DNA from 2 places in the Arthrobacter sp. PTI12 genome. Region 1 is predicted to be linked to the other one. Evidence: predicted binding sites of a transcription regulator. Region 1 holds the regulator's gene; the other holds the start of a gene.
What was found. The regulator HrcA, encoded in region 1, represses chaperone genes, less so after heat shock. The targets are predictions, from matches to a motif close to TTNGCACTCGNNNNNNNCGAGTGCNAA.

Region 1 (3,410 bases):
TCTTCCTGTCCGCTGTCGAGGTTCCGCGGCGTTTCCACGCTCAAATGCACCAGCAGGTCCCCTCTGCCGTATCCGCGCAGGTGGGTCACCCCAAGGCCGCGAAGGGTAATCACTTCGCCCGACTGCGTGCCGGGCTTGATCGTGAGTTCCTGATCACCGTCGAAGCTCTTCATTATCACGTTGGTGCCGAGGGCCGCAGCTGTCATCGGCACGCTCAGGGTCGCGTGAAGGTCGTCGCCCTCACGAAGGAAGGTCGAGTCGCTGTTGACCCGAATCTCTACGTAGAGATCGCCCTGGGGACCGCCGGCCGTGCCGACCTCGCCCTGGCCGGCTAGCTGGATACGGGTACCTGTAGCGACACCCGCGGGCACCTTGATGGTGAGGCTTCGGCGGGAACGGATGCGGCCATCCCCATTGCATTCGTTACAGGGATGCGGGATGACGGTTCCGTACCCCTGGCAGGTGCCGCAGGTCGCCGTCGTCATTACCTGACCGAGGATGGACCGAACCGCACGCTGCACCTGACCGGATCCGCCGCAGATATCACAGGTTCGCGGGGAAGTGCCCGGCTGGGTACAGGATCCATCGCAGGTAGGACACACCGCCGCTGAATCTACCTCGATCTTCTTGTTGGTACCGAAGACTGCATCCTTCAGGTCGATCCGGACGGCTATCAACGCGTCCTGACCGCGTTGGGTTCGGGATGGGGGGCCGCTGGGACCGCCTCCGCCGAAGAATGTCTCGAAAATGTCCTGGAACGCAAAGCCCGAGCCGGAATAACCGGCACCGAATCCATTGTCGGTGCCGTTTTCATTACCGGTGGTGTCGTAGACGCGCCGCTTCTGGGGATCCGAGAGTACCTCGTACGCGCGCGTGACGAGCTTGAACTCCTCAGCTGCTTCCGTGCCGACGTTGACGTCCGGGTGGAGCTTGCGGGCAAGCTTCCGGTAGGCCTTCTTGATTTCTTCGCCGCTGGCGTCGCGTGCAACGCCAAGGACCTCGTAGTGATTACTCACTCCTGCACATCACTTCCTGTTATCTCACCGCGTGAGCGGCTGGGCTTCATGGGCTCCGTCATCCGGTCAAGATTCATCGAGGATGCGGGAAAGGTAGCGGGCCACCGCTCTCACGGCGGCCATGGTGGTCGGGTAATCCATTCTCGTGGGGCCAAGCACTCCCACCTTTGCCAGTGAATCCGGTCCATAGCCGGTAGCAATCACGGAGGCTTCGGCCAAACCGCCATACGGGTTCTCCCGGCCGATGCGGACCGAGATGCCCAGAGCATCCTGCCCCATCTCGGAAAGCAACCGAAGCATGACAACCTGTTCCTCAAGCGCTTCCAGGACCGGACCAATGGTTAAAGGAAAGTCGAGGGTTGAGCGGGCGAGGTTGGCCGTGCCCGCCAGCACGATCCGGTCTTCCCTGTTAGCGGCTGACAACTGTTCGAGGCTGTGTCCAATTGCCTGGCCGAGAGATTGCAGCGAGGGGGGAAGATCCGCAATGCACGCACCGAGTTCCTGGGGAACCGACGGCAGACGAACACCGGAAACCCTTTCCAGAAAATGCTGGCGCAGGTCGGCCAGGTCATTTTCCTGTGCCTCGGCGGGCACGGACACTACGCGCTGCTGCACAGCGCCGTTCGTGGAGATCAGCACCACGAGCGCGCGACCGGGAGCGAGCAGCACGAGTTCGATGTGGCGGACGGAGGCCGTGCCCAGGTGCGGGTACTGCACGACCGCAACCTGGTTGGTGAGTTGGGCGAGCAGGCGGACGGTGCGGTCGAGGACGTCGTCGAGATCGTCTGCGCCCTCGAGGAGTGCGCGGATAGCCCGCTTTTCCGGGGCCGACAGCGGCTTGACCTCGGCGATCCGGTCGACGAACAACCGATAACCCTTGTCGGTCGGGATGCGGCCGGAACTGGTATGCGGGGCTGTGATCAGGCCCTCTTCTTCCAGAAGTGCCATGTCATTGCGGATTGTTGCCGAAGATACGCCCAGCCTGTGGCGCTCGACCAGCGCCTTGGATCCCACCGGCTCGCGGGAATGGACGTAATCCTCAACGATGGCCCGCAGGACTTCAAGCCGCCTGGGTTCGCTCATGTTCACCTCCGATGTACTTTCCTGCCCTGTTTCTGAGTTAGCACTCAACACACCTAAGTGCCAAGTCTAATACGATCGAGGCGATTGTTAGCATTGGCTCTGCCTGTTCCGAAGGCAGGGATTTGTGGAAGCGAGCGAAGTCACATGTCGTATCACGAGTGGGGAGCACAGGATCTTACCGGACCCCGGGCCGCCCCGGCCGCCAAGGTCGAAGCCCGTCCCGGCGTCGTCCTTGAAGACGTGCAGAGCGGATTCGTCGGGGAGATCCTGCGCACGGAGAAGGCAGGTGGGATGCACGTGATGGTCCTTGAGGACCGCCGCGGCAAGCGACGCACTTTTCCGCTCGGCTTCGGCTTCCACCATGAAGGTTCGCCGGTGGAACTGATTCCTGCCCGCGCGCAGTCAGCAGCACAGCTGAGAACGGCGTCGGGCTCTGTCCGGGTTGCCGGAGCGCGGGCGCGCACGGCTCGGGCCAGCAGGATCTGGGTCGAGGGCAAACACGATGCCGAGCTGGTGGAGAAGGTGTGGGGAGACGACCTGCGGGTTGAGGGCATCGTGGTGGAGCCGTTGCATGGCGTAGACGATCTGGCAGCAGCCGTGCGGGACTTTGCTCCCTCCGCCGGACGCCGCCTGGGTATCCTCGTCGATCATCTACTGCCCGGCACCAAGGAAGCCCGGATCGCGGCCGGGGCGATGACGGTGGCGGGCGCCGCCGGGAACGTACTGATTGTCGGGCACCCCTACGTCGATGTGTGGCAGGCTGTGAAGCCGCGTGCTCTTGGTCTTGATGCCTGGCCGGTAATACCCCGCGGCGAGGACTGGAAGACGGGGATATTGAGCCGGTTAAGCTGGCCGCACTCCACGCAGGCGGATGCCGCGAACGGCTGGAAGCGCATCCTCAACGGCGTCAGCACCTACGCTGATCTCGAACCGACGCTGCTCGGGCGCGTCGAGGAAGTCATTGATTTCCTCACTGCACCGGGAGCCGGCGCATAGCCATTGAAGGCTTCGTCGCGGCACACGCGACTGCGCCCGGCCGGTACACCAAGTACCCTTGAGGAAGTAAGTTCCGCTTGTGTGAGCGGTGAAGTCCGAACAGCCCGAAGGAAGTACCGTTGCCTAACAGCGCAGACCGGCACGGGGACGCCCAGTCACGACAGGCGCCCCGGGACTCTGATCCCGCGTTCCAGGGTGCCAGTTCCAGTGCGCCACCGCTGAGTCCGTCGGAAGACCGTCAGTGGGCAACGCTGTCCCACTTCCTCGGCATCCTGGGGTTTGTGCCGTCGCTGATCATTTTTCTGATCTTCCGCG
Region 2 (3,410 bases), 1.2 Mb from region 1:
CGGAAACGGTGGATTGGACGGTGTGTCGTGAGCATGCAGGGACCGGCGCAGACAGACCAGAACGGCCACGCAGCGGGCGTGCGGGAGTCAGGCCTGGGTGAGCGGGAAGAGCGGATACTTGAGCTCGAGAGACAGTGGTGGAAATACTCGGGGGCCAAAGAGCAGGCCATTCGTGAGCTGTTTGATCTCTCTGCCACGCACTATTACCAGATCCTCAATGCGCTTATCGATACAGAAGCCGCGCTTGCCCATGACCCGATGCTCGTGAAGAGACTGCGTAGACTACGTACAACCCGCCAACGCGCCCGATCAGCGCGCCGTCTTGGCGTCGATGTCTAGCACCCACGTCCACCCAATCCAAGGATTCCCCGCACCATGACCCAATACCCCCGCGACGAATTCGACCAGGTTCCCGAATCCGCCGCCCGGCAGGGAGTCCACCGCGAGCGCATTGTGCCTCCGCGATCTAGCGGTCTGGCATTGAAGGTTGTTGCGGGAGTCCTGGTCCTCGCGGTTGGTCTGGCCGCATACTTCCTCTTTCCGCGCCTTGGGCTTGGGCAGGCCAGCGATGTCACTCCGGGGAGCACCAGTTCTGCGCCGATGCCGTCCATCACGGCCGAGGGGGCGGCGGGCGAACCCAGCGAAGACGCCAGTGAATCTGCGGAGTCCACGGAATCTGTGTCGCCCAGTGCCGCACCCACTCCCGGGGAAGAGTCGACTGCCGGCTCGGAACCGACAACCGAAGAGGAACCGACAGCCGAGGCAACCGATTCGCCGTCAGAAGCGGCAGCAGTCGTCGACATCACCCAGCCGGTTGCCGTGCTGAACGCCACCGCGGTCAGCGGGCTGGCAAGCACAGCGGCGGGCAGGCTGCAGGCGGATGGCTGGAACGTGACCCAGATCGGCAACTGGTCCGGCCAGCAGCTGCAGGGGTCCATCGTGCTCTACAACGCAGAGGAGCAGCGCCCCACGGCTGAGGCGCTCGCCGGTGCCCTTGGTATCGGCGCTGTCCAGGGCAATGCGGGTTTCGGCGATATCACCGTGGTGGTTGGCCCCGGCTTCCAGTGAGCCGCCCGGTTAAGGATCAATAACATTCACTGTGTTCCGCATCACTGCTTTCGAGTTCTGGGATTAGATGTATCTCAGCCCCGCCGTCAATAGTTAAGCGGGGGATCTACATAGTGGGAGAACAACATGGCGCAGGGAACCGTGAAATGGTTCAACGCTGAAAAGGGCTACGGCTTCATCACTGTCGATGAGGGCGGGGCGGATGTCTTTGTGCACTGGTCCGCAATAGACATGGAGGGCTACCGTGCACTCGATGAGGGCCAGCGGGTCCAATTCGAAATCGGAGAAGGCCAGAAGGGCCCGCAGGCGGAGGCCGTGCGGCTCGCATCCTGAGCAACCCAAGCAACACCAAACAACGACGGCGCGCTTCCCCTGTCAGGGCTGGTGCGCCGTCGTCGTTATTTTCCCCAAGGCGAAACAGCTTGCACTCGCAGTGTGTGAGTGCTAATTATTGACTTAGCACTCTGGTGTGACGACTGCTAAGACGCCACGCTGGGAGTGAACCAGGCAACCTCTGTGGTGAGGGCTGGTTGGGGAGGTACAGAGATCCTCCCGGATCAGTCCGTCCGTCGCGGGCATCACAGGCCGGTAGCAGCATACGCATGACCGTCCCGAAAGGACCTACGCCGTTATGGCCAAGATCATTTCTTTTGATGAAGAGGCACGCCGCGGCCTCGAGCGCGGATTGAACATCCTCGCTGACGCAGTCAAGGTTACGCTGGGCCCCCGCGGTCGCAACGTTGTCCTTGAGAAGAAGTGGGGCGCTCCCACGATCACCAACGATGGCGTTTCCATCGCCAAGGAGATCGAACTCGACGATCCGTTCGAGAAGATCGGGGCCGAGCTGGTCAAGGAAGTTGCAAAGAAGACCGACGACGTCGCCGGTGACGGAACCACCACCGCCACCGTCCTCGCCCAGGCACTCGTCAAGGAAGGCCTGCGCAACGTAGCCGCCGGTGCTGATCCGTTGAGCCTCAAGCGCGGAATCGAGAAGGCAGTTGACGCCGTCACCGCCGAGCTCCTCGCCTCCGCCAAGGAGATCGAGACCAAGGAAGAGATCGCAGCTACGGCTTCGATCTCCGCCGGTGACCAGCAGATCGGTGACCTCATCGCTGAAGCCCTCGACAAGGTGGGCAAGGAAGGCGTCATCACCGTCGAGGAGTCCAACACTTTTGGCCTCGAGCTTGAGCTCACAGAGGGTATGCGCTTCGACAAGGGTTACATTTCCGGCTACTTCGTCACCGACGCAGAACGCCAGGAGACGGTCCTTGAAGACCCCTACGTCCTGATCGTCAACTCGAAGATCTCCAACGTCAAGGATCTCGTCGCTGTTCTTGAGAAGGTCATGCAGTCCGGCAAGCCGCTGCTGATCATCGCCGAAGACATCGAGGGCGAAGCCTTGGCTACCCTCGTGGTCAACAAGATTCGCGGCACCTTCAAGTCCGTTGCCGTCAAGGCACCGGGCTTCGGCGACCGCCGCAAGGCTCAGCTGGCTGACATCGCCATCCTCACCGGTGGCCAGGTCATCGCTGAGGAAGTTGGCCTCAAGCTGGAGAACGCAACCCTGGACCTTCTGGGCCAGGCACGCAAGGTTGTCGTCACCAAGGACGAGACCACCATCGTTGAGGGTGCAGGCAACGCCGAGGAGATCGCCGGCCGGGTTGCACAGATCCGCGCCGAGATCGAGAACTCCGACTCGGACTACGACCGCGAGAAGCTGCAGGAACGTCTGGCCAAGCTGGCAGGCGGCGTTGCAGTCATCAAGGCCGGAGCCGCAACCGAGGTTGAGCTCAAGGAGCGCAAGCACCGCATTGAGGACGCCGTCCGCAACGCAAAAGCTGCTGTTGAAGAAGGCATTGTTGCCGGTGGCGGCGTGGCCCTGATTCAGGCCGGCGCCAAGGCATTCGCCAACCTCAACCTTGAGGGCGACGAGGCAACCGGTGCAAACATCGTTCGCATCGCCATCGACGCTCCCCTCAAGCAGATCGCTTTCAACGCTGGCCTCGAGCCCGGCGTTGTGATCGAGAAGGTTCGCGGCCTGCCCGCCGGCCATGGCCTCAACGCCGCGACCGGCGATTACGAGGACCTCCTGGCTGCCGGCGTGAACGACCCCGTGAAGGTTACCCGCTCTGCACTGCAGAACGCTGCCTCCATTGCGGGCCTGTTCCTCACCACCGAAGCTGTTGTCGCGGACAAGCCTGAGAAGGCTGCTCCCGCAGGCGGCGGCGACGAAATGGGCGGCATGGGCGGGATGGGCGGCTTCTAAGCTTCCCAGCCTCACCAGCAGGAATACCTGCGAAGAGAGTTACACCAAAGGCCGGTCCCTCACGGGGCCGGCCTTT

Region 2: groL (chaperonin GroEL) is a predicted target of HrcA. The motif match lies at 1,525-1,551, and genes of this name have one in related genera.

The regions. Positions count from the first base shown of each region.
Region 1 is NZ_CM155256.1:2,196,267-2,199,676, forward strand. Features, by position in the region: gene dnaJ (molecular chaperone DnaJ) at 1-1,016, opposite strand, end outside; gene hrcA (heat-inducible transcriptional repressor HrcA) at 1,083-2,099, opposite strand; gene AC1MBU_RS10560 (DUF3097 family protein) at 2,244-3,095, shown strand; gene AC1MBU_RS10565 (DUF4870 domain-containing protein) at 3,215-3,410, shown strand, end outside.
Region 2 is NZ_CM155256.1:996,856-1,000,265, forward strand. Features, by position in the region: gene AC1MBU_RS04975 (DUF3263 domain-containing protein) at 34-339, shown strand; gene AC1MBU_RS04980 (LytR C-terminal domain-containing protein) at 376-1,068, shown strand; gene AC1MBU_RS04985 (cold-shock protein) at 1,195-1,401, shown strand; gene groL (chaperonin GroEL) at 1,700-3,334, shown strand.